One region of the Methylobacterium sp. BE186 genome, then DNA from elsewhere that is predicted to be linked to it. Evidence: predicted binding sites of a transcription regulator. Region 1 holds the regulator's gene; the other holds the start of a gene.
What was found. The regulator HrcA, encoded in region 1, represses chaperone genes, less so after heat shock. The targets are predictions, from matches to a motif close to GTTAGCACTCNCNNNNNGNGAGTGCTAAC.
Positions count from the first base shown of each region.

Region 2: groES (co-chaperone GroES) is a predicted target of HrcA. The motif match lies at 2,480-2,508, and genes of this name have one in related genera.

Region 1 covers NZ_JAVDVV010000003.1:176,808-191,069, forward strand. The annotation lists gene J2X36_RS04935 (MFS family transporter) at 1-539, opposite strand, end outside; gene J2X36_RS04940 (DUF1236 domain-containing protein) at 805-1,638, shown strand; gene hrcA (heat-inducible transcriptional repressor HrcA) at 1,678-2,715, opposite strand; gene rph (ribonuclease PH) at 3,019-3,744, shown strand; gene rdgB (RdgB/HAM1 family non-canonical purine NTP pyrophosphatase) at 3,741-4,370, shown strand; gene hemW (radical SAM family heme chaperone HemW) at 4,411-5,577, shown strand; gene J2X36_RS04965 (hypothetical protein) at 5,587-5,769, shown strand; gene J2X36_RS04970 (hypothetical protein) at 5,781-6,098, shown strand; gene J2X36_RS04975 (hypothetical protein) at 6,108-6,410, shown strand; gene J2X36_RS04980 (penicillin-binding protein activator) at 6,421-7,626, opposite strand; gene rsmI (16S rRNA (cytidine(1402)-2'-O)-methyltransferase) at 7,760-8,716, shown strand; gene J2X36_RS04990 (YraN family protein) at 8,706-9,089, shown strand; gene J2X36_RS04995 (response regulator) at 9,099-9,488, opposite strand; gene J2X36_RS05000 (ABC transporter substrate-binding protein) at 9,751-10,692, shown strand; gene J2X36_RS05005 (ABC transporter permease subunit) at 10,689-11,903, shown strand; gene J2X36_RS05010 (ABC transporter permease) at 11,923-12,645, shown strand; gene J2X36_RS05015 (DUF6894 family protein) at 12,635-12,889, opposite strand; gene J2X36_RS05020 (L,D-transpeptidase) at 13,011-14,114, opposite strand; gene J2X36_RS05025 (extensin family protein) at 14,187-14,262, opposite strand, start outside.
Region 2 covers NZ_JAVDVV010000010.1:90,818-105,079, forward strand. The annotation lists gene J2X36_RS12990 (hypothetical protein) at 1-275, shown strand, start outside; gene groL (chaperonin GroEL) at 385-2,025, opposite strand; gene groES (co-chaperone GroES) at 2,125-2,412, opposite strand; gene J2X36_RS13005 (magnesium transporter CorA family protein) at 2,624-3,628, shown strand; gene J2X36_RS13010 (hypothetical protein) at 3,948-4,634, opposite strand; partial or broken gene J2X36_RS26885 (IS630 family transposase) at 4,744-4,923, opposite strand; gene J2X36_RS26890 (helix-turn-helix domain-containing protein) at 5,032-5,211, opposite strand; gene glyS (glycine--tRNA ligase subunit beta) at 5,275-7,383, opposite strand; gene J2X36_RS13025 (glycine--tRNA ligase subunit alpha) at 7,477-8,415, opposite strand; gene J2X36_RS13030 (hypothetical protein) at 8,627-8,878, shown strand; gene J2X36_RS13035 (S49 family peptidase) at 8,886-9,743, opposite strand; gene J2X36_RS13040 (hypothetical protein) at 9,943-10,302, shown strand; gene J2X36_RS13045 (methyltransferase) at 10,296-11,069, opposite strand; gene J2X36_RS13050 (DUF2007 domain-containing protein) at 11,056-11,286, opposite strand; gene J2X36_RS13055 (polyprenyl synthetase family protein) at 11,489-12,511, shown strand; gene J2X36_RS13060 (4-(cytidine 5'-diphospho)-2-C-methyl-D-erythritol kinase) at 12,522-13,397, opposite strand; gene J2X36_RS13065 (tetratricopeptide repeat protein) at 13,620-14,262, opposite strand, start outside.

The DNA.
Region 1 (14,262 bases):
AGGAGCTGTCCGCCGATCAGCGTGACGTACTGGAACGAGGCGTAGAAGCCGCGCTGCCCCTTCAGCGCCACCTCGCTCATGTAGGTGGCGCTGGTGCCGTACTCGCCGCCGACCGAGATGCCCTGGACCATCCGGGCGACGAGGAGCAGGATCGGCGCGGCCGTGCCGACCGTGGCGTAGGTCGGCAGGAGCCCGATGGCGAGCGAGCCCGCGCACATCATCAGGACCGAGATCACCATCGAGGTGCGGCGCCCGAGCCGGTCCGCGATGCGGCCAAACAGCCAGCCGCCGACCGGCCGCATGAAGAATCCGACCGCGAAGATGCCCGCCGTCTGCAGGAGCTGGCTCGTCGGATCGCCCTGCGGGAAGAAGGCGGGCGCGAAGTAGAGGGCGAAGAAGGCGTAGCAGTAGAAGTCGTACCACTCGACCAGGTTGCCGGAGGAGGATCCGACGATCGCCATGATCCGGCGGCGGCGGTCGGCGGCATCGTCCTGCGCGGAGGACGCGATTCCGATCGTGTCGGGCGGGGACGTGTGCATGGGCGTTTCCTCTGCGGCACGCGGCGTTCGCGGTGATTGTACTTCGCGCCACCCGCACGTTTATCCCCTGCCGCCCCATCCGAACAGGCTGGCGGGCGCGCTAACGCACTGAGACACCTCGGGGTGTCACCGTCGGGCCGCATCGCCCGCGCGGGGAGCGCGCGATCGGCGGATCCGGCATTTGCGGAACGGTTTCCTGCACCTTCTCGTTGCGGGGCGGAGTCGACGCCAGAACGGCGTCGCGAAAACGGGATCGGATCACGCCATGAGCAAGCTCGTTCGGAGCACGGTGACGGCCGCCGTGCTGGTTCTCGGGGCCGCGACGGCCCTCGCACAGGGCGGAGCCGGCGGTGGCGCCGGCGGTGGTGCTGGCGGAGGGGCAGGCGGCGGTGCCGGGGTCGGCGCAGGTGGCGCGGGCGGCGGCGCGGGCGGTGCGGGTGGCGGTGCCGGCGGCGGCGTCCGCGGCGGTGGTGAGGCCGGCGGTGCCGGCGGTGCTGCAGGGGCCGGCGGCGGCGCCCGCGGCGGCGAGGCGGGCGGCGCGGGCGGCGCCGGCCCCCGTGGCGGTGCGGCCGAGCGCGGCGGCGAGGCCGGCCAGCGGGGCGGCCGAGAGGATGGTGGCGCGGCGCAGCGCGGCACCGAGCCCGGGGGCCGCGACGGCGCCGGGCGCGCCGGCGAGCGGGGTGGCCGCGACGGCGGAGCCGAGCGCGGCGAGCGCGGTGGCCGCGAGGGTGGAGCGGAGCGGGGCGACCGCGATGGACGCGGCGGAGCCGACCGTGACGGACGCGGCGGGCGCGAGGGCGCGGCCGAGCGCGGTGGCGGGCGGAGCGAGGCGCGGGGCGCCGTCAACCGCCTCGACACGCGCCAGCGCACGGAGTTCCGCCAGTCGGTCACGAGGCTCGGCGTCTCGCCGGTGCGCAGCGTGAACTTCAGCCTCAACGTCGGCACCGCGATCCCGCGCTCGGTGACGCTGCACGCGCTGCCGCCGGCGATCCTGACCCTGGTCCCGGCCTATCGCGGCTATCGCTTCATCCTGGTCGAGGACGACATCGTCATCATCGATCCGGACACCTACGAGATCATCGACGTCATCCCGGCCTGAACCGGTACCGGGCGGCGCTCCGGCGCCGCCCGAACCTTCTCATCGCCCTCCGTCGAGGAGCTTCGAGACCACGCGGGCGGTGTAGTCGACCATCGGCACGATGCGGGCGTAGTTGAGCCGCGTCGGCCCGATCACGCCGACCACGCCGACGATCTTCTGCGAGCCGTCGCGGAAGGGCGCGGCGATCATCGACGAGCCGGAGAGCGAGAACAGCTTGTTCTCCGAGCCGATGAAGATCCGCACGCCCTCGCCGCCCTCGGCCCGGGCGAGCAGGTCGATCACGTCCTTCTGCGTCTCCAGATCGTTGAAGAGCAGGCGGATGCGCTCGAGATCCTCGACCGCCCTGAGATCGTCGAGCAGGTTCGCCTGCCCGCGCACGATGAGCTGGCGCGCGTCGGACGGCCCCACCGTGGTCGCGAGCCCCGCATCGACGAGGCGCTCGGTGATGACGTCGAGTTCCCGCTTCATCGCCTGGCGCCCGGCCTCGATCTCGGCGCGCAGCGCCCCGAGGGTGCGCCCCTGCAGGCGGGCATTGAGGTAGTTCGAGGCTTCCTGCAGCGCCCCGGTCGGCAGGCCCGCCGGCAGGTCGAGGAGGCGGTTCTCCACCGAGCCGTCGTCCGAGACGAGGACGACGAGGGCGCGGTCCCGGTCGAGCCGCACGAACTCGATGTGCTTCAGGTGCACGTTCTGCTTCGTCGTCACGACGACGCCCGCGCCGCGCGAGATGCCCGAGAGCAGCGTCGAGGCCTCCGCGAGCGCGGAATCGAAGGTGTGGCGGGAGGCGGCGGCGCGCATCTGCGCCTCGATCAGCGCCTGCTCCTCGCGCCCGACATCGCCGAGCTCCAGCATCGCGTCGACGAAGAAGCGCAGGCCCTGCTCCGTCGGCAGCCGCCCGGCCGAGGTGTGGGGCGCGAAGATGAGGCCTGCATGCTCCAGATCCGCCATCACGTTGCGGATCGAGGCCGGGGACAGGGTCATCGGCAGAATGCGCGCGAGATTGCGCGACCCGACCGGCTCCCCCGTCGAGAGATAGCTCTCCACGATCTGCCGGAAGATCTCGCGGGCGCGCTCGTTCATCGCGGCGAGCGCTTGGAATTGCTGCGGGGAGGAGAGGGAGCGGGGAGTTTCCGTCACTGGGTTCTTGTCCTGACCGCCGATTGTGTCGCCGCTCAGGCCGCGGATCAACCGTGCCGCCCGCGCCGCGGGGCCGCAGCGTCCCGCCCGGGGCGCATGGAGACTCTACAAGACCTGTCCTCAATACCTGCCCGCGCGGCCGGCATCTGCAAGGGAGCGCTGCGGGGAGGGGCCGTGCGGGTTGCCGCCTCCGCCGGGCCGGCCTATGAGCGCAGCCCTGACATCCGACAGGACGGGGAGAGTGGCATGCGGCCCTCGAAGCGCGCGGCCGACGAGCTGCGCAAGGTGACACTCGAGCGTGCCGTGGCGCGCTACGCGGAGGGGTCGTGCCTCGTCACCTTCGGCGAGACCAAGGTCCTGTGCACGGCCTCCCTGGAGGAGCGCGGGCCGCCGTGGCTGCGCGGCTCCGGCAAGGGCTGGGTCACGGCCGAATATGCCATGCTGCCGCGCGCGACCCACGACCGCACCCGCCGCGAGGTGAATTCGGGCAAGCCCTCCGGGCGCACGCAGGAGATCCAGCGGCTGATCGGCCGGTCGCTGCGCGCGGTGACGAACCTGCCGGCGATCGGCGAGCGTCAGATCACGGTCGATTGCGACGTGCTCCAGGCCGATGGCGGCACCCGCACAGCCGCGATCACGGGCGCCTGGGTGGCGCTGCACGATTGCTTCGCCTGGATGCAGAAGCGCTCGATCATCTCGGTCAACCCGGTGCGCGACCACGTGGCGGCGGTCTCCTGCGGCATCTACCAGGGCACGCCCGTCATCGACCTCGACTACGCCGAGGATTCCGCCGCCGAGACGGATGCGAATTTCGTGATCACCGGCACCGGCGGCCTCGTCGAGGTTCAGGGCACCGCCGAGGGCAAGCCGTTCTCGGAAGAGGAACTGCTGGAGCTCCTGCGCCTCGCCAAGGGCGGCGTGGGCCAGCTCGTCGCGCTCCAGAAGCAGGTTCTGGCGGGGGCGGCCGCGTGAGCCACCGCATCCTCTCGGGCCGCGTCGTCATCGCGACCCACAACGCGGGGAAGCTCGTCGAGATGCGCGAGCTGCTCGCGCCCTTCGGCGTCGAGGCGGTGTCAGCCGGCGATCTGAACCTGCCCGAGCCCGAGGAGACGGGCACGATGTTCGCCGAGAACGCGGCGATCAAGGCGCTCGCCGCGGCGGAAGCGTCGGGCCTGCCCGCCTTCGCGGACGATTCGGGGCTCTGCGTCGACGCCCTCGACGGGGCGCCGGGCCTGTTCTCGGCCCGCTGGGCGGGGCCGGCGAAGGACTTTTCCGGCGCGATGGCCCGCATCCTGTCCGAGCTCGAGCGCCGCGGCGCCACGAACCGCCGAGCGCATTTCGTCTCGGCCCTCGTCCTCGCCTGGCCGGACGGCCACACCGAGCTCTTCGAGGGCCGGGTCTTCGGCGATCTCGTCGAGCCGCGCGGCACGGCTGGCTTCGGCTACGACCCGATGTTCCGGCCGGACGGGTTCGAGCGGACCTTCGGCGAGATCTCCTCGGAGGAGAAGCACGGCGTCGATTGGCAGAGCGGCAAGGCCCTTTCCCATCGGGCGCGTGCCTTCGTGACCTTGGCGGAGGCCTGCCTGCGCCGGCCGTGAACCGGCTTCGAGCAACGGGCCCGCAGGGGCCGGTGACACCATGCTGATCGATCACCCGACCCGCGACGCCGGCTTCGGCGTCTACCTGCACTGGCCCTTCTGCGCCTCGAAGTGCCCGTATTGCGACTTCAACAGCCACGTCCGGCAGGCGCCGGTCGACGAGCCGCGCTTCCTGGCGGCCTTCCGCGCCGAGATCGCGCATGTCGCCGCCCGCACGCCGGGGCGGCGTGTCTCAAGCGTCTTCCTCGGGGGCGGCACGCCCTCGCTGATGCGACCGGAGACGGTGGCGGGCCTCCTGGAGGCTGTCGAGGCCGCGTGGGGGATGACGGCGGATGTCGAGATCACCCTGGAGGCCAACCCGACGAGCGTCGAGGCGGGCCGCTTCCGCGGCTACCGCGCGGCCGGCGTCAACCGCGTCTCCCTCGGCGTGCAGGCCCTCGACGACGCCTCGCTGAAGGGCCTCGGGCGCCTGCACACGGCCGAGGAGGCGTTCCACGCGGTGCGGACCGCGCAGGCGCATTTCGAGCGCACGTCCTTCGACCTGATCTACGCCCGGCCGGCGCAAACGCCGGAGGCGTGGCGCGCTGAGCTGACGGAGGCGATCGCGCGGGCGGCCGAGCACCTGTCCCTCTACCAGCTCACCATCGAGCCGGGCACGCCCTTTTACGGCCTCGCCAGGGCCGGGCGCCTCGTACCGCCGGACGAGGAGAGCGCGCGCATCCTCTACGACGTGACGCAGGAGGTCTGCGACCGGGCGGGCCTGCCGGCCTACGAGATCTCGAACCACGCGCGGCCCGGCGCGCAATCGCGCCACAACCTGCTCTACTGGCGCTACGGCGAGTATGCCGGCATCGGACCCGGCGCGCATGGGCGCCTCGTGACGGAGGCCGGACGCATCGGCACCGTGACGGAGCGGGCGCCGGAGGCGTGGCTCGCCCGCGTCGAGGCCGAGGGCCACGGCATCACCGAGACGGAGGCGCTCGCGCCCGCCGACGAGGGCGACGAGTTCCTGATGATGGGCCTTCGCCTCACAGAGGGGATCGACCCGGCCCGCTACGCCGCGCTCAAGGGCCGCCCGCTCGATGCCGTGCGGCTCGCGGCCCTCGTCGAGGACGGGCTCGTCGCCCGGTTGGCCTCCGGCCGCATTGCGGCAACGCCGAGGGGGGCGCCGGTGCTGAACGCCCTCGTCGCCGAACTCGCAGCCTGAGCGGCGGCCATGCCGGGGGCCACCCTCGGCCTCGTCCTGTTCGCGGCCGTCCTGCACGCGGCCTGGAACACGCTGCTCCGCGGCGGCTCCGACCGCCTCGGGTCGATGGCGGTGATGAACCTCGCCAGGGGCCTGCCCGGGCTCGCGGGCCTCGCGCTCTACGGCCTGCCGGTGCCGGCGGCGTTTCCCTAGCCGCCGCCGGCGTGATCCACCTCGCTGACAACCTCCTCCTCGTCGCCACCGACCGCAGCGGCGATCTCGGCGAGACCTACCCGATCGCCCGCGGCTCATCCCCCATGATCGTCGCCCTCGGCGCGGCGAGCGCGGCGGGCGAGCGGCCGGCGCCGGGCACCTTCCTCGGCATCGCCCTCGTGAGCGGAGGCATTCTGGCCCTTTCCGTCGCGCGGGGCAGCCTCGGCCGCACGAGCCTTGGCGCCGCGCTCGCGACCGGCACCACGATCGCCGCCGACACGCTCGTCGACGGGCTCGGCGTGCGGGAATCGGGCGACTGGCGGGCCTAGTCGGCGGCGATGTTCTGCTTCCACCTGATCCAGCCCGGTTGGCTCGTCCTGCGCCGCGGCGCCGACGTGCTCGACGTCACGGCCCGCGAGGCTCTGAAGGCTGTGCGCGGCCTGATCTCGTTCGCGGACTACGCGGCGGTGATCTGGGCGATGCAGCGCGGCGCGATGGGGCGGTCTCGGCCCTGCGTGAGACGAGCGTCGTCTTCGCCGCCTTTCTCGGGGCGGATCGTGCTCGGCGAGCGGCTCACAGCGGGGCGCGTCGCCGCCTGCATCGTGATCGCGGCGGGCGCCGTGCTGATCGGCGGCGCCTGACGAGCCCGCCTCAGGTCCCGGACTTGCCGAGGGTCCGCGGGGCCGGGCTCACCACCGTCGCGGCGTTGTTGCGGATCTCGTAGACCGCGAGCGCCCGGTCGCTCGTTCCCTCCGGACGGAAGCGGAAGGTGCCGTCGATGCCGGAGAAGCCCGCGCCGTTCGTCAGCGTCCCCTCGGCGAAGCGCTGCGAGCCGTACTGGCGGCTGAGCGCCGCGCTGAGCGAGACCGAATCGTAGGCCAGCGAGGCGACCCTTGGCGGGCTGGCGCCGAAGCGCGCCTGATACCGGCCCGCGAAGCCTCCGAACCCCGCGCGGTCGGGCGAGGCGAACCACGCCCCCTGGAGCGCGGGAAGGGCGAAGACCCTGGGCTCGTTCCAGACGGCCGTGCCGAGGGGGCGCACCCGCGCGGGCGAGAACCCGGCCTTCTGCAGGGCCGGGGCCACGACGGCGAGCCCGTCCGGGGTCTCGGGCAGGAACAGGGCGTCCGCCTGCGCGGCCGGTCCGGAGATGACGCCGGCGAGCCGTTGGACCGCCGGTTCCGGCGCGCCGGGCGCGTAGCGTTCGAGGCCGGCGAGGCGCGCGCCCTTGCGCGCCACCGCCTCGCGGAACTGTGCCTCGACGGCGTTGCCGTAGCTGTTCTCGGGGATGAGCGCCGCGAAGGAGCGCTTGCCGCTCGCCACCGCCTCCTCCACGACCCGGTCGACCTCGGATTGGGGGAGGAAGCTCAGCAGGTACACGCCCTTCGTCGCGACGGTGGCGTCCGTCGAGAAGGCGATGACGGGCTTGCCCGCCGCCCGGGCGGGCCCCGCGGCCGCCTGCACGTTCGCGGCGAAGAGCGGCCCCAGCACCAGCTCCGCCCCCTCGCTGATCGCGCCCTGGGCAGCCTCGCGGGCGCCCTCCGGCGTGCCCCTATCGTCGCGCACCAGGATCTGCAGGTCGGGCTGCTGGAACTCTTCCATGGCGAGTTCCGCCGCGTTGCGCAGGGCGGCCCCGAGGGCCGCGCCCTGGCCGCTCAGGGGAACGACGAGCGCCACCTTGACCGCGCCGTTGCCGATCCGGCCCGGCGCCGAGGCGGAAGCCGCCCCTGCCTCGGGCGGCGGCGCGGTGCGGGCGGTGCGCGGGCCGTCCGGGCCGCCGATGCAGGCGGAGAGGGCGAGAAGCGGCAGAGCCGCGACGAGGCGGCCGATGCCGCCGAGGCCGGGTCGGGATCGCGCCATCCGTGCTGTCCTCCGCGGTGGCCCGTGCGCTCGAGCGTACTTGAAGGGATAGGATGCATGCGGCCAAAGCAATAGTGCGCGCAAGCCACGGACCATTCCGCCGGGCCTGCGCGCCGTGGCAATGTCCACAGCGATGACCCAGCGAATCGACAAGCCCGGCCGCCGCCCCGAACACGGGGCGCCGAGGCCGCCCGCCACCTTCACCGCCTTCGGCCTCGCGGCGGAGGCCGAGCCCATCGAGCCGGGGCTGCACATCGTCGCGACGCCGATCGGGAACCTGCGCGACGTCTCCTTCCGGGCCCTCGCGACGCTCGCCGCCGCCGATGCGGTGCTTGCCGAGGATACCCGCGTCACCCGCACGCTGCTCATGCATTACGGGATCACGACACCGCTCGTGGCCTATCACGAGCATTCGAACGCCGCGGTGCGCGAGCGGATGGTGGCGCGCATGAAGGCCGGGGAGGCCCTGGCGCTCGTTTCCGATGCCGGCACGCCGCTCGTCTCGGATCCCGGCTTCAAGCTCGTGCAGGCGGCGATCGAGGCCGGCCTCACGATCACGCCCATTCCCGGCCCCTCGGCCGTGATGACCGCCATCGTCGCGGCGGGCCTGCCGACGGACCGCTTCTTCTTCGAGGGCTTCCTGCCGCAGAAGTCGGGCGCGCGGCGCAACCGCCTCGCGGCGCTCGGTGCGATCCCGGGCACCCTGGTGCTGTTCGAATCCCCCCACCGCCTGCCCGAGATGCTGACCGACGCCGCCGAGACGCTCGGCGGCGCCCGGCCCGCCGCGGTCGCGCGCGAGTTGACGAAGCTCTACGAGACGATCCGCCGAGGCACGCTCGGCAGCCTCAGCGCGCTCTTCGCGGAGGAGGGGCCGCCGAAGGGCGAGGTGGTGGTGGTGATCGGCGCGAGCCCCGAGGAGGCGCCCTCCGAGGATGCGGATGCAGCCCTCGACGCCGCGCTCGTCGCCGCGTTGGAGCGCCACTCGATCAAGGACGCGGCGAGCCTCGTCGCCGACGAGACCGGGCAGCCCCGGCGCATCGTCTACGCCCGCGCCCTCGTTCTCGCCCGGCGCGGTCCCGATGCGTCCTGACGGGGCGGAGGCGCGGCGGCGCGCGGCCTACCGGCGCGGCCTGCGCGCGGAGGTCATCGCCCTGGCGCTCCTCTCGATCAAGGGATACCGCCCGCTCGCCCGGCGCTTCTCGGCCTCGGGCGGCGAGATCGACCTGATCGTTCGGCGCGGGCGCAACGTCGTGTTCGTCGAGGTGAAGGCCCGCCCCACGCTCCTCGCGGCGCAGGAGGCGATCAGCCACCGCAAGCAGCAGAGGTTCTCGCGGGCGGTGCGCGCGTGGCTCGGCCGCAACCCGCATCTCGCGGGGCTGACTTTCCGGGCCGACGCCGTCTTCCTGGAGCACGGGGCGTGGCCCATGCACCTCGTCGACGCGTTTCCGATCGAAGGTCTCTAGGCCGGCGTCCTAGCGCCGCGCCGCGCTGATCGCCGAGATCAGGGTGCGCTTGAGATCCGCCTGGCTGAACGGCTTCTGCACCACCGGACGGTCGCGGAAGGGCTCGCGGATCCCGGCCCCGCCGTAGCCCGTCGAGAAGACGAGCGGCAGGTCGCGCTTCACGATCGCCTCGGCCACCGGATAGATCGGCTCGCCCGCGACGTTGACGTCGAGGATCGCGACCTCGAAGGTCTCTCCCTCCGCCATCTCGAGGGCGGTCGCGAGACGCGCCGCGGGACCGACGACCGTGCAGCCGAAATCGAGCAGCATGTCCTCGAGCAGCATGGAGATCGCCGCCTCATCCTCGACGACGAGCACCCGGGCCCCGTTGAGCAGATCGTCGTTAGCTTCCGCACTCACGCCGGATGGTCTTCCCTTGGGTTCGTCCCGAGGCCGGGACGCTGCCTGCGAAGGTCGTGGTTGTATCGACGACCGCGGTGCCTCCCGTCGCGAATGCGCCGGGCGCCCCCCGGAACAAGGCCCGGAACCCTTCGAGCCGTCGCCCGTAAAGCCGGGCGTGTCAAGCGCCCGGGCCGTTCCGCGAGCGAGGCTTAACGGCGCAATGTTACGCTCTGATACATTTTCTCACACCGGTGCTGCAACCGTGCATCGTGCTCCGAGGATGCAACCGTCGATCGGTCGAGCGGGCCGGCCCACCCGCCGGCACGTGCTGGCGGGCGCCGCCTGCCTGCCGCTCCTGCGCCGTGCCCAGGCTGCCGACGGGCGGCCCGTCGTCGTCGCCTCGAAGAGCGACACGGAGGGCGCGCTCACGGCCAGCATGATCGCCCTGTGCCTGGAGGATCTCGGGATCCCGGTCGAGCGGCGCCTCGGCCTCGGGCCGACCCTGATCGTCCGCACGGCGCTCCTCTCCGGCGAGATCGGTCTCTACCCCGAATACACGGGCAACGGCGCCTTCTTCACGGGCACGGAATCCGATCCGGCCTGGAGGGATGCGGAACGCGCCTTCGCCACGATCCGCGCGGCGGATGCGGGGCGCGGCCTCGTCTGGCTGCGCAGGGCGCCGGCCAACAACACGTGGCTCATTGCCGTGCGCGGCGCCCTCGCACGGCGGGAAAACCTCGTCAGCATGGCGGATTTCGCCGGCGCGGTCCGGCGCGGGCTGATCCGGCTCGCCGCCTCCACCGAGTTCGTGGAGAGCCCGGCCGCCCTGCCGTCCTTCGAGGCGGCCTACGGCTTCGCCATGCCGTTCGACCGCATCATCAGCCTGCCCGGCGGCGACACCGCGGTGACGGCGCGGGCGGCCGCGCAGGGCATCAGCGGCGTCAATGCCGGCATGGTCTACGGCACCGACGGCGCCCTCGACGCCCTCGACCTCGTCGTGATGTCGGATCCCAAGGGCGCGCAGATCGTCTACGAGGTGGCGCCCGTCGCCCGCGCCGAGGTGATCGCGCGCCATCCCGGCATCCCGGGCAAGCTCGAGCCGCTGTTCGCCGCCCTCGACGCGAAGACGCTGCGGCGGCTCAACGCCCGCATCACCGTCGAGGGGGAGCCGGCCGAGAGCGTGGCGCGGGCATTTCTGATCGAGCGCGGCGACATCGGATGACGACCGGGATGACGGGCCGGCCGGACCCTCGCTCCCGCCGCGCACGCGACGCGACGGGCCTGCGCGCCGTGCGCGGCGTCGCCCGCATCGGTGCGCCGGCCGCGGCCGGTCTGTTCCTCGCCGCGCTCTACGGATTGCCGCTCCTCGCGACCGCCGGAAACCGCCTCGCCGTGGGTGACCCGGTCTACGCGTCTCAGATGGTCGGCCTCGGGGCGCACGCCGCGGCGGGCCTCGTCGTCGCGGCGGCCCTGGTGTTCCGCGCCCATCCCTCGCGCCGCGTGGCGCTGGCCGCGGCGGCTCTTCTCGCCACGGCCCTCTGCCTGCTCGCGACGGGTCTCGGGGCCACCGCCTCCGACCTGCTCGCCGGGCGCCCCCCGGCCGCGCGGGCGAGCCTCGCGAGCGGCGCCTGGATCGCGCTGGCCCTGATCGGGGGCGGCCTCGGCCTCGCCCTGCGCCGGGCGGCGCTGCCCGGGCTCGGCCCGGCACTCGCGGCCGGCCTCGCCCTGCTCCTGCTCCTCGCGTACCGGCAGGGCATCCTCGACGGGCTCTCCCTCGTCGTCGAGTTCCGCGCGCGCCGCGGCGTTCTCCTGAGCGCACTCGGCGAGCACCTGATCCTCGCGGGCGGCGCGCTGCTCCTCGCGATATCCGGCGCGATCCTCCTGGCGCTGTGGCGGCGCGGCCAGGGGCTCGTCGAGGGTCTGCTGGGCGGCGTGCAGGTCGTCCCGGCGGTCGCCCTGTTCGGAGCCCTGGTGGCGTTGCTGGCGGGGCTCCTGCGCTGGATGCCGGCGCTCCGTGATTTCGGGATCGGCGCGCTCGGCCCGACGCCCGCGATCCTCGGGGTGGCGGCCTACCTGCTGCTGCCGCTCTGGCGCGGGATCAACCAGGCCCTTCGGGCGCCGGATCCTGCGACGCTCGACGCCGCCGCGGGGCTCGGCCTGACCCGGGCGGAGACCCTCCGGCGCGTGCGCCTGCCCATCGGCGCGCCCACGCTGATCGGGGCGCTGAGGGTCGCGAGCGTGCAGAGCATCGGGCTCGCCACGCTCGGCGCGCTGATCGGCGCGGGCGGCCTCGGCCGCATCGTGTTCGAGGGCATGGCACAATTCGCGCCGGACCTCATCCTCCTCGGCGCCCTTCCGGTCGTGGGCCTGTCGCTGGCGGCCGAGACCGCCCTCGCCCGGGCCGAGGACGCGATGCGGAGGCGGCGCGCATGAGGTCCCCGCCATGACCCTCCTGCGCCGCCTGCGCCCCGCCCTCGGGCTCGCCGCCGCGGGGCTCGTCCTCGGCGCCTGCGCCCACCCGACCGTCGCCTCCGGCCTCGCGGCCGCCCTCGGCGAGGCGCCGCGGCGCGCGCTGAGCCCGGCCCACCTGTCGGCGCTGGCGCTGAACCACCTCGCCCTCGCCGTCTCGGGCCTCGCCCTCACCGCGATCCTCGGCATCGGGCTCGGCATCCTCGCGACGCGTGAGGCGGCCGCGCCCCTCCGCGGCGGGATCGACGCCATCGCGGCAGCGGCGCAGGCGGTGCCGCCGGTCGTGGTCGTGGCGCTCGCGCTGCCCGTTCTCGGCTTCGGCGGCCCACCGACGCTCCTCGCCCTCGTCCTCTACGGGCTGATGCCGGTCCTGCGCGGGACGGTCTCGGCGATCGAGGGGGTCTCGCACGAGGCGCGGGAGGCCGCCGAGGCGATCGGCCTCACGCGCGTCCAGGTTCTCGGCCGGGTGGAGATCCCGCTCGCGGCACCGGGCATCGTCGAGGCGGTGCGAACGGCGCTCGTCCTCGCGGTCGCGACGGTCGCGGTCGGGGCGCTGGCCGGTGCGCCCACCCTCGGGACGCCGGTCGTCGCCGGCCTGCAGAACCAGAACATGGTCCCCATGCTGCAGGGAACGTTCGCGACCGCGGCGCTCGCCTTCCTCTGCGACGCCGCGATGCTGGCCCTTCTCGCGCTCCTCAGGCGATGAGGGCGGCCGCGCCGACGCGCTCCGTGGCGAGCGTCATGGTGGTGCGGAAGAGCGCCCCGCGCTCGTGCGAGCGCACCGTGGCGACGAAAACCTGAGCCCTGCCGGAGGGAAGGGTCGCGAGGGCGACGTCGTGGAGGACGCTGGCCACCGCGAGGCGGGCGGCCTCGTCATTGGCGAGCACCACGCCCTCGCGGTCCAGGGCGGAGTTGCCGCAGATGTTGATGTCGAAGAAGTAGCGCGGCATGTCCCGTCCCCCGGGTCCGGCGAGCAGGCCCGGGCACACAGCTTCATCACGCGGAACGATCCCGCATTAACCCAGATCAGGGCCTGCCGCGGGCATGCGGCCCGCGGGGTTGGGGGATCGCTCATTCCTCCTTGAAGGAGACTTTCGCTCCGCGCTCGACGTGGAGGGCGAGGTCCCGCGCGTCCCAGTTGGTGAGCCGGATGCAGCCGTGCGATTCCGTCTTACCCACCTTCTCGGGCTCCGGTGTGCCGTGGATGCCGTAGGAGGGGATCGACAGGTCGATCCAGACCACGCCGACCGGGTTGTTCGGCCCCGGATGGATCGAGAACTTCGTCTTCGATTTCACGCCGGCGAATTGATATTTCGGGTTGTAGGTATAGTCAGGCTCGAACGCGACGCCCTTCACCTTGGCCTCGCCGCTCGGTGCCGGCTTCTCGTCGCTGCCGATCGAGGCCGGATAATAGGCGATGAGCTTGCCGTCCTTGTCGAAGGCCCGCAGGTCGCGACTCGACTTGTCGATCTCGATGCGGGTCACCTTCGGCGATTGCGGCAGTTCCTTCGCCTTCACCTTGCCGCGCTCCAGGGGCGGTACCGCCGCCACCGCGACCACCGTCCCGGCCTTGTCGAGGGCCGCGCCGGGGTTGAGCGCGCTCAGGAGGTCGCGGCTCATGTGGAAGCGCTCGGCCAGCATCTCGCGCGGGTTGGTGTAGTGCATCGCGTCGAGCTCGGCCTGCTCCTCCATCTTGGCCGGGATCTTCTCCACGTAGGGTCCGCGCACATCGTCCTCGGTGAGGGTGTACTCGGCGATCACCGGGCCGGTGCCGGCGGCCTGCAGCTTCTCGAAGAGTTCGGGCGTCAGGCTCTTCGGCTCCGGCAGACCCTGCGCCTTGGCGAAGGCCGCGAGCGCGCCGCGATAATTGTCGCCCTGGCGCCCGTCGATGGCACCGGGCGAGAAGCGGGCGCGGTCGAGGAGGACCTGCGCCTTCACGATCAGCGGGTCGGGATCGTCGTCCTTGCGCGCGCCCTTCCGCTCCGGCTTGGCTGCCTTGTCCTTGGCGCCTCTGTCCTTGGCTTCCGCGCCCGGCGCCTCCGGCGCCGCGGCGTTGACCGCATCGCGCGTGAGCGTAGGGGATTCCTCCCGCTTCGGCGCCGCGAGGCCCGGCGCGGCGAGGGCGAGAAGCCCGACCAGGGCGACGCCCGCCCGCAACGCAAACCCAGCCGACATGGCCCGACATCCCTCCGGAGGCGGCAGCGCCCCGGGCGATCAATCCGCAGGGCGCTCAGAGCGTTCCGGCGCTCATTGGCACAGGCGGTGACCGGCGCTGCGCTCGCGCTCGTCGAGATGCAGATGGTTGGCGTGGGCGGCGTCAGAG
Region 2 (14,262 bases), on a different contig from region 1:
TCGTCACGATCGGCCTCGTGCTCTTGTGCTCGCTGTCCTTGTACGGACTTCCCCTGGCCTACAGCGACGCGAGGACCGACAGGACGGTCCTGCGGGAGGCGGCCTTCTACGCAGCCGTTCTGGCGAGTACGCCGTTCTGGCTCATCGGTATCTGGACGACCGCAACCGCATTCGCGGTCGGTGCCCGGCCGGTGGTCCGATGGCTCGGTGTCGGCTGCTGCACCGTGGCGGCCGCCGTCTTCACGCTCTTCTTCTGCCTCGGGCCCGATCTGTAAACGGCCGCACCGGGCCCACACCGGGCTCCAGCCCCGCGGCGCGTCTCACGCAAAGAAAAAGGGGCCGCCTCTCGGCAGCCCCTCCTTCGGTCGATCCGGGTCGGTGGACTTAGAAGTCCATGCCGCCCATGCCGCCGCCGCCCGGCATCGGGGGAGGCGCGTCCTTCTTCGGAGCGTCGGCAACCATCGCCTCGGTGGTGACGAGGAGGCCGGCGACCGAGGCCGCGTCCTGGAGCGCCGTGCGCACGACCTTGGCCGGGTCGACGATGCCCGCCTGGATCATGTCCACGTACTCTTCGGTCTGGGCGTTGAAGCCGTAGGTCTCGGAGCCTGTGTTGTCGGTGATCTTGCCGACGACGATCGAGCCTTCGACGCCCGCGTTCTGGGCGATCTGGCGCAGCGGGGCCTCAAGCGCCTTCAGGACGATCTTGATGCCGGCAGAGACGTCCGCGTTGTCGCTCTTGAGGGCGGCAACCGCCTTCTTGGCGCGCAGCAGCGCGGTGCCGCCGCCCGGCACGATGCCCTCTTCCACCGCGGCGCGGGTGGCGTTGAGGGCGTCGTCGACGCGATCCTTCTTCTCCTTGACCTCGACCTCGGTCGCGCCGCCGACGCGGATCACCGCGACGCCGCCCGCGAGCTTGGCCAGACGCTCCTGAAGCTTCTCGCGGTCGTAGTCCGAGGTGGTCTCCTCGATCTGCGCCTTGATCTGCCCGACGCGGGCCTCGATGTCGGCCTTCTCGCCGGCGCCGTCGATGATCGTGGTGTTCTCCTTCTCGATGCGAACGCGCTTGGCGCGGCCGAGCATCGGGAGGGTCACGTTCTCGAGCTTGATGCCGAGATCCTCGGCGATCATCTGACCGGAGGTCAGGATCGCGATGTCCTCGAGCATGGCCTTGCGGCGGTCACCGAAGCCCGGAGCCTTGACGGCCGCGACCTTGAGGCCGCCGCGCAGCTTGTTCACGACGAGGGTGGCGAGCGCCTCGCCCTCGATGTCCTCGGCGATGATGAGGAGCGGCTTGCCCGTCTGCACCACGGCCTCGAGAACCGGGAGCATCGCCTGCAGCGAGGAGAGCTTCTTCTCGTGGATCAGGATGTAGGGGTCGTCGAGCTCGGCGACCATCTTCTCCGCGTTCGTGATGAAGTACGGGGAGAGGTAGCCGCGGTCGAACTGCATGCCCTCGACGACGTCGAGCTCGGTCTCGGCGGTCTTCGCCTCCTCGACCGTGATGACGCCCTCGTTGCCCACCTTCTGCATGGCGTGGGCGATCATCTCGCCGATCTCGATGTCGCCGTTCGACGAGATCGTGCCGACCTGGGCAACCTCTTCCGACGAGGCGACCTTCTTGGCGCGGCTCGTGATGTCCTTCACGGCGGCCTGGGTGGCGAGGTCGATGCCGCGCTTCAGGTCCATCGGGTTCATGCCGGCGGCGACGTACTTGGCGCCCTCGCGGACGATCGCCTGGGCCAGCACGGTCGCGGTGGTGGTGCCGTCACCCGCGATGTCGTTGGTCTTCGAGGCCACTTCGCGCACCATCTGGGCGCCCATGTTCTCGAACTTGTCGGCGAGCTCGATCTCCTTGGCGACGGTGACGCCGTCCTTGGTGATCCGGGGGGCGCCGAAGCTCTTCTCGATCACGACGTTGCGGCCCTTGGGGCCGAGCGTCACCTTCACCGCGTCGGCGAGGATGTCGACGCCGCGCAGCATCTTCTCGCGGGCATCGGACGAGAAACGTACGTCTTTCGCTGCCATGTGCAGAGATCCTTGAGTTGGAATGGATGAGAGCCCCGAGGCGCCGCCCGCAGGCGGCCTCGAAGGGCGTCCTTCAGGAAACCGTGGGTCGGGCCGCCCTCAGGCGACGACGCCCATGATGTCGGATTCCTTCATGATCAGGAGGTCCTGACCGTCGATCTTGACCTCGGTGCCGGACCACTTGCCGAAGAGCACCCGGTCGCCCGCCTTCACGTCGAGCGCGTTGACACGGCCCTGCTCGTCGCGGGAACCCGGACCGACGGCGACGACCTCGCCCTCCTGCGGCTTCTCCTTGGCGGTATCCGGGATGATGATGCCGCCCTTGGTCTTCTCTTCGCCCTCGATGCGGCGGACGACGACACGGTCGTGCAGCGGACGGAACTTCATGAGCTGCCCTCTTGCTTCGAATTCGCAGGTGGCGTTCAAGCGGTCGGAGCCGGCTCGAACCCAGGCTGTTAGCACTCTCGGGTGTCGAGTGCCAAAGCTGGCCGCGAGATAGGCGCGTGCGTTTTTCGAGTCAAGGCAGGCGCAGCCTTATCGGCCGGGGATGACGGCGAAATGTCGAATCCTGTCCACTCTCCACGGAAATCCTGACCCCATGCTGAGCCTCCACGGACCCGAGGGCGCGGTCGAGCACGCCGCGACGCCCCGGCCCGCCGACCTGCCGCCCCAAGCGATCTGGATCGATCTCGCGGATCCGAGCGCGGAGGAGGCGGAGCTCGTCGAGGAGACGACGGGCCTGCGCGTTCCCTCGCGCCAGGCGCTCAGCGAAGTCGAGAGTTCGAGCCGCCTCAGGCGCCTGCGCAACGGCCTCTCGCTCTCGACGCCGATGATCACCTTCGACCAAGCCGATTCGCAGCTGAAACCCCTCGGCTTCGTGCTGACGAAGGACCGGCTCGTCACCGTGCGATTCCACGACCTGCGGGCCTTCGCGGAGGTGAAGGCCCGCCTCTCCAACGGCGACGGCCCGTCGGCCACGAGCATCGAGATCTTCCTGCTGCTGATGGAGGAGCTCGTCGACAGCCTCGCCGACGCCCTCGAGGAGATGGCCGCCGATCTCGACGCCCTCTCCACGCGGGTGTTCGACTTCGACACGAGCGCGCGGCCGGGTGCCCGCCCGGACGACCGCAAGGCCCCGCGGCGGCGGGACATCGCGTTGCGGCGGATCCTGCGCAGCGTCGGGCGGCGCGGCAAGGCGCTCGGCAAGCTGCGCGCGAGCCTGCTCGGGCTCCAGCGGATCGTCCCCTTCGTGGCGGCCGAGTGCGGCAGCCTCATCGAGGGCGATGCGGATGCGCGCTTCGAGACGATCCAGCGCGACATCGCCTCGCTCGACGAGTTCGAGACGCGGCTCACCGGCAACGTTCAGTTCCTGCTCGACGCGACCCTCGGGCTCATCAACATGGAGCAGAACAACACCTTCCGGATCCTGACGGTTGTCTCGGTGGTGGGCGTGCCGCCGACCCTGATCGCGTCGATGTACGGCATGAACTTCAAGCACATGCCGGAGCTCGACTGGATCTACGGCTACCCCTACGGCCTCGCCCTCATCGCGACGAGCGCGCTCGTCCCGATGGTCTATTTCAAGGTGAAGGGCTGGTTCTGAGCCGCGGACGCGCCGCCTGATCGCACTGCTCGATCGAACCGAAACGCAGCCGTCCGGTGGGAACCTGCAGCCGGACAATCATCCCAGCGGTCTTGCAAACCGTATCGAGGGCTTGCCTGATTGCCGCATGCAGCGCATCGCCCGCGTGGATGGCCGCGATGCGCGACAACCTTCCGAGCCCAGCGAAAGCCGAGTTGCTCGCCGTCGGCAGCGAGGCGCTACGTCGACGCGGTTTGATGCAGGGGAGCGATCACATCGCTGACCTGCTTGGCTGGCAGGCGCAAGCAAGCTCCGGTTTGCACGTGATTTACCGAACGTCCTAAAGGCTGCCCCTGCTCAACGCCTCCATGACGCCGTAATACATCGAAGAGGCCGCCGATTGTGCTGCCGAGTCGATCTTCGATTTAACGGTTTTCGATATTCCGCAGCTTTCGTCCATCTGGTAGACGGTATACATCAATTCGCCGACTTCCGCGATGAGCGCTCCTCCCGTCGCTCCTCCACTCGCTTCGGTCGCCACCAAGAGGCCGACTGTTTTCGACGCGCTGATGCCAACGTATCCTGCGGATATTCCGCACTTCATAATGTTGTTCTTATCCGCGATCTTTGCGATTCCGAGCCCTTTCATAGCCAGTATTTCGGCCAGCTTCCCTGGGCTGATCTTGCCTTTACCCTTCTTCGCTGCGAGGACGAGCTCATAGGCGACGGTGTATTGATCGGCGATGCCCTCGCTCGTGTTCGCTGAAAGGCCTGCGTTGACCAATCCGGCTTTGACAGCTTCGGATGTGCCCTTTTTGACCATAGCCTGCCAGAAATCCCTCTTGTCAGATCCTTTGATGATCTCCTTGACGGGAGTTTTTACCAATTTTGCTAAACTCTCAACGTTTGATTGACCGCCTTTTTGAGATTGCTTTTCGGTTGCGCTCGCCATTTTACTGACATCCGGTGAGTATGAATAGTTATGAATTGCATTCGCGCGTGAATTCGTCAAGATCTGCGTCAGCACGATCCATGCCGTTGAGGCAGTCGCGTCCCAGCACTAAGCAGACGAGCGCTTCGGGGTCTGTCGAGCCGGCGCGAGCCGGTGGTCCGGGCGGTTCGCCCGGGAGGGTCGCATCGCGGTGCCATCCCGGCCGAGGCCGCCGTCTCGTCGATGAACATCAGAGGGTCGGGATCGAGGTCGCGTTGACCCTCGAACCGCGCCTGACGGGCCTCTGCGACATCCGGCCGGTCCTGCTCCGCTGCGTGGAGAGCCGCTTTTTGCGGATGATGCGATGACGGGCCAGGACGCGCGACAGGCTGCCGGTGCTGGTGGTGACGCCTCGCTCCGCCAGCACGATGTTGCCGCGCTCCTGACACAGCCTCAGGATCTGCGGGGCATGGGCCTCGATGACGTGCAAGCGCTAGTCGGCGCCCATCCGCTTGGGCCGGGCATTCCCATCTTGAAGATGGCGGGCGTACCAAAGGCTGACGCTGGGTGCGCTCACCCCGAACCGCTCGCCAACGTGCCGGCAGGTCGCGCCCGCCAGGACGGCGGACACAGCACGCTCGCGCAGATCAACAGAGAGGGGTGAGGACGGCATCGGATTCTTCACCCGACCAACGCACTATCCGACTCGGCCGTTGGCCGGCGATCGCAGGACGCTCTAGCCTTCGATCTTCGAGAAGTCGGCGACCTCGCGCGTCGCGGCGCGCAGGGCGTTGAGGAGGGCGAGGCGGTTCGCCCGCAGAGCCGGATCCTCGGCATTCACCGTGACCTTGTCGAAGAAGGCGTCGACCGGCGCGCGCAGCGTCGAGAGCGCCCGCATCGCGCCCTCGAAATCCTCCGCCGCCACGGCGGAGGAGGCCGCCGCCCGCGCCTCGGCGAGAGCGTCGGCCAGCGCCCGCTCCTCCGGCTCGCCCTTCGCGATGAGGGCGGCATCGGGCGCCGCGTCGTAGGCGCGCCCGTCCTTCTTCTCCTCGATGCGCAGGATGTTGGCCGCGCGCTTCGCCCCGGCGAGGAGGTTGCGGCCGTCGTCGCTGTCGAGGAACGTGCCCAGGGCCTCGACCCGCCGGACGATCATCAGGAGATCGTCCTGGCCGGGAAGGGCGAAGACGGCGTCGATCAGGTCGTGCCGGGCACCCTGGTCGCGGAGATAGACCTTCAGGCGATCGGCGAAGAAGGCAAGGAGATCCGCGCCGGCCTCCTCGCTCAGTCCCCCAGCCCTGGCATGGCCGGAGCCCGCCTGCCGGAAGGCGTCGGCGAGGCGCAGGCGGAAGGCACCGGTGACGACGAGCCGGATGATGCCGAGCGCCGCGCGCCGCAGCGCGTACGGGTCCTTGCTCCCCGTCGGCTTCTCGTCGATCGCCCAGAAGCCGACCAGGGTGTCGAGCTTGTCGGCCAGCGCCACCGCCACGGAGACCGGATCGGACGGGACGCGGTCGGTGGGCCCGAGCGGCTTGTAATGCTCCTCGATCGCGGCGCAGACAGCGTCCGGCTCGCCCTGGAGGTGGGCGTAGGTGCGCCCCATCAGGCCCTGAAGCTCGGGGAACTCGCCGACCATCTCGGTCACAAGGTCGGCCTTGGCGAGGCGCGCCGCGCGCTCGGCCAGATCCGGGTCGGCCCCGATGCGGGGCGCGATCGCGCGCGCCAAAGCCGCGATCCGCGCGACCCGCTCGCCCTGCGTGCCGAGCTTCTCGTGAAACACGATAGTGTCGAGCTTCGGCAGGCGGTCCTCCAGCCGTACCGCCTTGTCGGTCTCCCAGAAGAACTTCGCGTCCGAGAGCCGCGCCCGCACCACGCGCTCGTTGCCGGCGGTGATGGCCGCGCCGCCGTCGCTCGCCACGAGGTTCGAGACCAGGATGAAGGCCGGCGCCAGTTGGTCGGAGCCGCCCTTGCGCAGCACGAAGCACTTCTGGTTGGCGCGGATCGTGGCGCGGATCGCCTCAGGCGGGATGTCGAGGAAGCTCTCGTCGAACGAGCCCATCAGCACGACGGGCCATTCCACGAGGCCCGCGACCTCCTCCAGCAGGCCCTCGTCCTCGACGAGGTCGAGCCCGCGGGCGAAGGCGAGGTCGCGGGCATCGTGCAGGATGATGTCCTTCCGCCGGTCGGCGTCGAGCACGACCTTGGCGCGCTCCAGGCTCGGCGCGTAATCGTCGAAGCGGCGCACCTCGAAGGCGTCGGGCGCGAGGAAGCGGTGCCCGTAGGTGAGCGTCCCGGCCGCGATCCCGTCGACCGAGAAGGGCACGATGTCCGGCGTCTCGGTCTCAGGGCCGAAGGTGGCGACGATGGATTGCAGCGGGCGCACCCAGCGCAGGGCGCCGGCCTGGGCCGACGCGCGTCCCCAGCGCATCGATTTCGGCCAGGGGAAGGCGCGAACGATCTGGGGCAGGATCTCGGCCAGCACGTCGAGCGTCTCGCGGCCCGGGCGCTCGATCACCGCGAGGTAGAACTCGCCCTTCTTCGGGTCGGTGACGATGGTCGCCTCGTCGAGGCTCGCGAGCCCCGCGCCCTTGAGGAAGCCCTGGACGGCGGCGTCCGGCGCGCCGACGCGAGGCCCGCGGCGCTCCTCGCGCACGGCCTCGCCGCGGGGCGGCAGGCCGGCGACGTGCAGGGCGAGGCGGCGGGGCGTCGCGAAGGCCTTGGCCCCCTCGTAGAGGAAGCCGCGCTCGACGAGGGCGTCGGTGACGAGCTTGCGCAGGTCCTCGGCCGCGCGCCGCTGCATGCGGGCGGGGATCTCTTCGGAGCGGAGTTCGAGGAGCAGGTCGGGCATGGATCCACCGGCGGCAGCGGCCGCGCGTCGTGAGGGCGGCGGGGCCGGTGCTCGTTTAGAGAGCCGGCCCGGGGGTGTCGAGGCGCGGAGCGCTCAGGCCGCGGCGGGTGCGCCGCCCCCTTCTGTTCGGAGCCAGGCCGCGCCGCAGGCTTTCGCCAGTTCGCGCACGCGCAGGATGTAGCTCTGCCGCTCGGTGACCGAGATGACGCCGCGCGCGTCGAGCAGGTTGAAGACGTGGCTCGCCTTGATGCACTGGTCGTAGGCCGGCTGCACCATGCGGTGGCGGCCGGCCTCGCTCTCGGGCGCGCCGGCATCGAGGTAGAGGCGGCAGGCCTTCTCGGCGTCGGCGAAGTGGCGGAACAGCATCGCCGTGTCGGCGGCCTCGAAATTGTGGCGGGAATATTCCTGCTCGGCCTGCAGGAACACCTCGCCGTAGGTGACTTTGTCGTCGCCCGTGCCGCCGTTGAAGTTGAGGTCGTAGACGTTCTCCACGCCCTGCACGTACATGGCGAGGCGCTCGAGGCCGTAGGTCAGCTCGCCCGCCACCGGCGCGCACTCGAAGCCCGCGACCTGCTGGAAGTAGGTGAACTGGCTCACCTCCATCCCGTCGCACCAGCATTCCCAGCCGAGGCCCCAGGCGCCGAGCGTCGGGCTCTCCCAATCGTCCTCCACGAAGCGGATGTCGTGGAGCGCGAGATCGACGCCGATCGCCCGCAGCGAGGCGAGGTAGAGGTCCTGCAGGTTCTCGGGGTTCGGCTTCAGGATCACCTGGAACTGGTAGTAATGCTGCAGGCGGTTCGGGTTCTCGCCGTAGCGCCCGTCCTTCGGCCGGCGCGAGGGCTGGACGTAGGCCGCCTTCCAGGGCCTCGGGCCGAGCGCCCGCAGGGTCGTCGCCGGATGGAAGGTGCCGGCCCCCACCTCCATGTCGTAGGGCTGGAGGATCACGCAGCCCTGCTCCGCCCAGAATCGCTGCAGCGTGAGGATCAGCCCCTGGAACGAGGCTTTCGGCGAGAGATCGACGTCGCTCGGCATCGTGAGACGGGTCCGGAGGGCGCAAAACGGAGGGCCGGAGCGTTTAAGTGTGCGTCCCCTCGTGTCAAGCGCGGGGGGGCGTGCGCCGACGCACACAATTCCGTCGCAATTCGGTCAAGATCCGGAACTGCCAAGCCCCCGGCCAAGTTTACGCTGCAACCAGGGGATGACGCTCCGCCTCAGGGCGGACATAAGCTTCGGACGACCAGTCATGCGCAAGGGTTTCACAGTCTTCGCGGCTCTCGTGGCCGCCTCTCTCGTCGCCACGCCGATCGTCATGGGCGCCAGCGCCCTCGCGACCCCGGAGGAAACCTCCGCCGTCGAGAAGCCGGTGGCGATCATGCCGGTCGAGGTCGCGCCCGTGGCGGCTCCCGCCACCGCCGAGACCTGCACCCGCAAGGTCCGGGTGGTCTACAGCGGCTACGGCGCGCCGCAGGGCGGCTGCGCCGCGCCGGCGCGCTGATCCCGGCTCACAGCCCGAAGCGCGCCCAGGCGGCGCGCTCCTCGATGGCGGCGAGCGCCTCCTCGGCGAGGCCGATCCCGCCGGGCGTGGTCCGGCGGAGCAGGCGGGCGAGGAGCGAGCCCTTCGCCTCAGCCACCATCCTGAGGTCGACCGTCTCGCCGTAGCGCGCCCGCATCGCGGTGCGCACGTCGCCGAGCCCGTCGACGAGGCCGAGACCGAGAGCCTGGCGGCCGGTCCAGATCGCGCCGGTGAACAGGTTCTCGCCCTCCTTGGGGAGGTTCGGCCGGCGCTCGGTCACGAGCCGCGTGAACACCTCCTGCACGTCGGCCTGGATTTGCTTCAGGCGCGCCACGTCGGCCGGGTCCTCCGGCCGGAACGGGTCGAGCATCGCCTTCGCCTCGCCCTGCGTGTGGACCCGGCGCTCGACGCCGATCCGCTCGATCAGCCGGTCGAACCCGAAGCCCGCCGAGACGACGCCGATCGAGCCGACGACGGAGGTCGGGTCGGCGATGATCTCGTCGGCCGCGCAGGCGATCATGTAGCCGCCCGACGCCGCGACATCCTCGACGAAGGCGAAGACGGGGAGCGTCTTCTCCGCCGCCAGCGCCCGGATGCGGCGGTGGATCAGGTGCGACTGGGCCGGCGAGCCGCCCGGCGAGTTGATGACGAGGGCCACTGCCACGGCGCCCTTCATGGCGAAGGCGCGCTCCAGGCTGCCCGCCACCGAGCCGATGGAGAGGCCCGGCCGGATCGGCGACACCGCGCCGATCGCGCCGCTGAGACGCACCACCGCCACGCGCGGCGGGCGCTCCCGGAGGCGTCTCGGCAGAAGGGCCCGGACGGGCGCGGGAAGTGACAGCGGCATGGATCCTCGCATCGCAGGGCATCCAGCCGCCTGCGCAACCACACCCTGCGTAATCCACCTCGCCGGGCGATGCCATCGGCACCCCGTACGCCACCGAACGATTTTCGGACTCCGCCGTTTCTGAGGGCCGCGACACCTGACGCCCGGGCCTGCGGCGGCATCGAGACGGGCGATCCGATCCGGGGAAGGGAGACACGCCATGCGTGCTTTGATGATGATGTTCCTGGCGCTCGCCGCGCTCGGCGGGGCGGCGGGCCTCAGCCTGTCGGCGAAGGCGGCGCCGCTGCCCGTCGCCGCGAGCCTCGCCGAGACCGGCGAGGGCAAGCTCCTGACCGAGGTGCGCTGGCGCCACCGGCGGCATTGGCACCGGCATCACGGCTGGCGGCGCCACCATTGGCGGCGGCACCACCATTGGCGGCGCCATCACCACTGGCGGCGGCACCATTGGCACCGCCATCACGGCTGGCGGCGGCACCATTACGGCCGGCGTCATTTCGGCGGTCTTGTGGGCTACCGCCCGGTTCAGCACCGGCAATACGGCTGGCGCCCGTTCTACTGAGGCGTCGCCTCCGCCTCCATCGCGGCGCCCTCGCCGCGATGGAGCGCCTCGCTTTCCGGCGTCGCGCGCCCCTGTGGATCCTGCAGGACCAGCGGGTGCAGGATCCGCAGGGGGGCGCGGCTTCCCTTCGTGCCCGCGATCAGGACACGGATCGCCGGCCGGTCGGCGCGGGCATGGACGGGGCGGATCGCGAGGCCGCCGAACCTCTGCCCGATCGCCTGCAGGCAGGCGGCGAGGGCATCGGCGCGGTGGATCAGTCCGAGGCGGCCGCCGGGCCGCACGACGTCCGAGCAGGTCCGTAGCCACGCATCGAGCGATCCCGCCTCGAAGCTGTGGGCCGAGGCCCGGCCGCAATGGGGCGAGGGCCGGTGCCGCCCGGCTTCGAGGAAGGGCGGGTTGGTCAGCGCGATGTCGACCGAATCCGCCGCGAGCCCGGCAGCCCGGCGCGGGCCGGCCGCCGCGAGGATGTCGGCCTCGCAGATGCTGACGCGCGATTCGAGCCCGTTCTCCGCGGCATTCCAGCGGGCAAGATCGGCGAGTTCCGGCTCCCGCTCGACGAGGATGACGCGGCTGCGGGGAGCGCGCAGGGCGTAGCTCAGCCCGACGAGCCCCGTGGAGGCGCCGAGATCGCACACGACCCGTCCCTCCTCGGCGGGGAACAGCATCCCGAGGAGCACGGCGTCGGTGCCGGCGCGGTGCGCGCCCCGCGGGGGCTGGCGCAGGCGCAGGCGGCCGCCGAGGAACAGGTCCGGCTCAGCCGCCGGCATCGCGCAGTTCGTGGGCGAGGCCGACCTCGGTGAGGAGGCGCCGTGCCTGCCTCGCGTGGTCGTCCGGCACGAGGAGCCTTCGGGGGAAGGCGCCGATCGTCCCTTCCATCAGGCTCATGTGCTCGTCGGCGACGAGCACGGGGATGTCCGCGCCCTCCAGGAGCGAGCGCGCGAATCCGATGAGGACGATATCGTTGGTGCGGATCAGTTCGATCATCGGAGTTCGATCATCGGGGTTCGATCATCATGGGGCTCGCGGACGGGCGGCGCTTTCGCCGCGTACAGCTTCGCGTGCGGGCGCGCCATATCCGATGCGATCCGCACCTCGTTCGGGCGCGGCGTGTTGCAGCGCCACGGGCCGCGTGCGAAGGGGTGCCCCACGTATCGTCGCAGCATGTCTGGCCGGGAGGCATCGGACCTTGGGTGTCGTGGTTTCCTTCGATGAAGGCCGCTCCGATCCGGAAGCGAGCCTGACCGAACTCGTCGCGCTCGTGGCCGCCGGGATGGAGCGCGTCAACGCGATGATCCTGTCGCGCACGGGCTCGGACGTCGCGATGATCCCCGAGGTGGCCAACCACCTGATCGCGTCCGGCGGCAAGCGCCTGCGCCCGATCCTGACGCTCGCCACCGCAGATCTCTGCGGCTACGCGGGCGGCGACGGCGCCGTGAAGCTCGCCGCCAGCGTCGAGTTCATGCACACCGCGACCCTCCTGCACGACGACGTCGTGGATGAGAGCGACATGCGGCGCGGGCGCGTCGCGGCGCGGATCAACTGGGGCAATCAGGCGAGCGTCCTCGTCGGCGACTTCCTGCTGGGCCAGGCCTTCCGGATGATGGTCGAGGTGGGCTCGCTGCGCGCCCTCGACATCCTGTCCGCTGCCGCCACCGTGATCGCCGAGGGTGAGGTGATGCAGCTCACCGCGGCCAAGAACACGGAGACGAGCGAGGACGAGTATCTCGCCGTGATCCGCTCCAAGACCGCGGAATTGTTCGCGGCGGCCTGCGAGGTCGGCCCCGTGCTCGCCGACCGGCCGCGCGCGGAGCAGGCGGCCTGCCGCTCCTACGGGATGAATCTCGGCATCGCCTTCCAGCTCATCGACGACGTGCTCGATTACGGCGGCACCAGCGCCAGCCTCGGCAAGAACGTCGGCGACGATTTCCGCGAGGGCAAGATCACGCTGCCGATCGTGCTCTCCTTCCGCCGCGGGACCGACGAGGAGCGGGCCTTCTGGCGCCGCACGCTGGAGAAGGGCGAGGTGGAGGCCGGCGATCTCGAGACCGCCCGCGCCATCCTGCGCCGCCACCGGGCGCTGGAAGACACGGTGGAGCGGGCCCGGCATTACGGCGCGATGGCGCGGGACGCGCTCGCGCTGTTCCCGCACGGCCGGATGAAGGCGGCCCTGCTCCAGGTCGTCGATTTCTGCATCGCCCGGGCGCACTGACCCGGACGGCCTAGCGCAGCAGCGTCGGCTCGACCCACCAGCCGGGCATCGCACGCGCGATCGCGCGCGCGCCGAGCGCCGCCTGGCTGCGATGGGCGAAGATGCCGAAGACGGTCGCGCCGGAGCCCGACATCCGGGCGAGGCGGCAGCCGCCCTGCGCCCGCAGGCTCGCCAGCGCCTCGCCGATCACCGGCGCGAGCGTGAGCGCGGGAGCTTCGAGGTCGTTTCGCGCCGGGCCGATCAGGCTGAGCAGCCCGTTGGGGCCGAGCCCCTGCGCCACCTCCGGATGATCCGCGCCGGCCAGCGTGTCGCCGGGCGCGAGGCCGAGCGCCTTGAAGACGGGCGCGGTCGGCACCGGGACACCGGGATTGATGAGGACGGCCGGGAGGGGCGACAGGTCGAGCGGGGAGCCGATCGTCTCGCCCGCGCCGCGCATCATCCGGGCGCGCGGATCGAGGCAGACCGGCACGTCCGCCCCCGTCGCGCGGGCCGATTCGACAAGGGTTGGGTGGTCGAGGGCAAGCCCGTTCAACTCCGCGAGGAGCCGGAGCGCGGCCGCGGCATCCGAGGAGCCGCCCCCGATCCCGGCCGCCACGGGCAGGCGCTTCAGGAGGCGGAAGCGGCCGGTGCGCAAGCCCGGCACGCGCTCGGCGAGATGGCGCGCCGCCCGCAGAACGAGGTTGTCCGCGTTCGGGCCGGCCGGCCCCGCGGTCGGTCCCGAGATCGCGAGATCGAGATCCGGGCCGGGCTCCAGGGTCAGGTGGTCGCCCACCCCCGCGAAGGCGACGAGGCTTTCGAGGGCGTGATAGCCGTCCGCCTCCCGTCGCCCCAGCACGTGCAGGGTGAGGTTGATCTTCGCCGGAGCGCGGGTGGCGAGGCTCTGCATGGATGTCGAGGGTTCGTGAGGAGGGCCGCTCTGCGACGGAGCGGAGAGCGTTCGCGGCGCGGAGGCCGCGATGCGGGGCTCGGACAGGGCTGACGAGACACCGCTCTCATCCTGCGGTGCCGCGGGGCGGCCTCGGAGACAGGCTCCGGGTTTCGGGCGGCGCCTGCGGGACTGCCGCGCCCGCGCCGGGGTGGCCGAGAGGGAAGGGGGCTTCGCCCCCGCTCAGCTGCCGCCCTTCTTCTTCGCCTTGTCGGCGGCGCCCGGAGGCTCGCTCGGGGCGGGCGCGCCCTTCGGCAATTCCGGGTTCTCGGCATTGTGGGGGGCCGCGACCGGGGCGGGCGGGTTCTCGGCCGTCGCCGTCGGCTTCTCGACGTCGGGCAGGCCGTTCTTCAGCTTCTCGTTGATCTTCTCGAGCTCTTCGGCCTCGGGGTTCAGGTCCTTGGCGTGCTGCCACTGGAACTTGCCCTCAAGGCGGCGGCCGGAGCGCCAGTAGGCGTCGCCGAGATGGTCGTTGATGGTCGGGTCGCCGGGCTTGAGCTCGACGGCCTTCTCCAGTTCGCGCACCGCGTCGTCCCAGCGGCCGAGGCGGTAATAGGCCCAGCCCAGGCTGTCGATGATCATGCCGTCGCGCGGGCTCGCATCGACGGCCTGCTTCAGCATCTTGAAGGCGTCGTCGATGTTCATGTTCTGGTCGACCCAGGAATAGGCGAGGTAGTTCAGCACCTGCGCCTTGGCGCTGAGCTGGCTCGGCGGCACGAGCTCCAGCGCCTTCTTGAGGTCGGCCTCCGCCCTCGGCCATTGCTTGGCCCGCTCGTAGGCGGTGCCGCGGAAGTAGAAGGTCGTCCAGTAGTTCTGGATGGGCCGG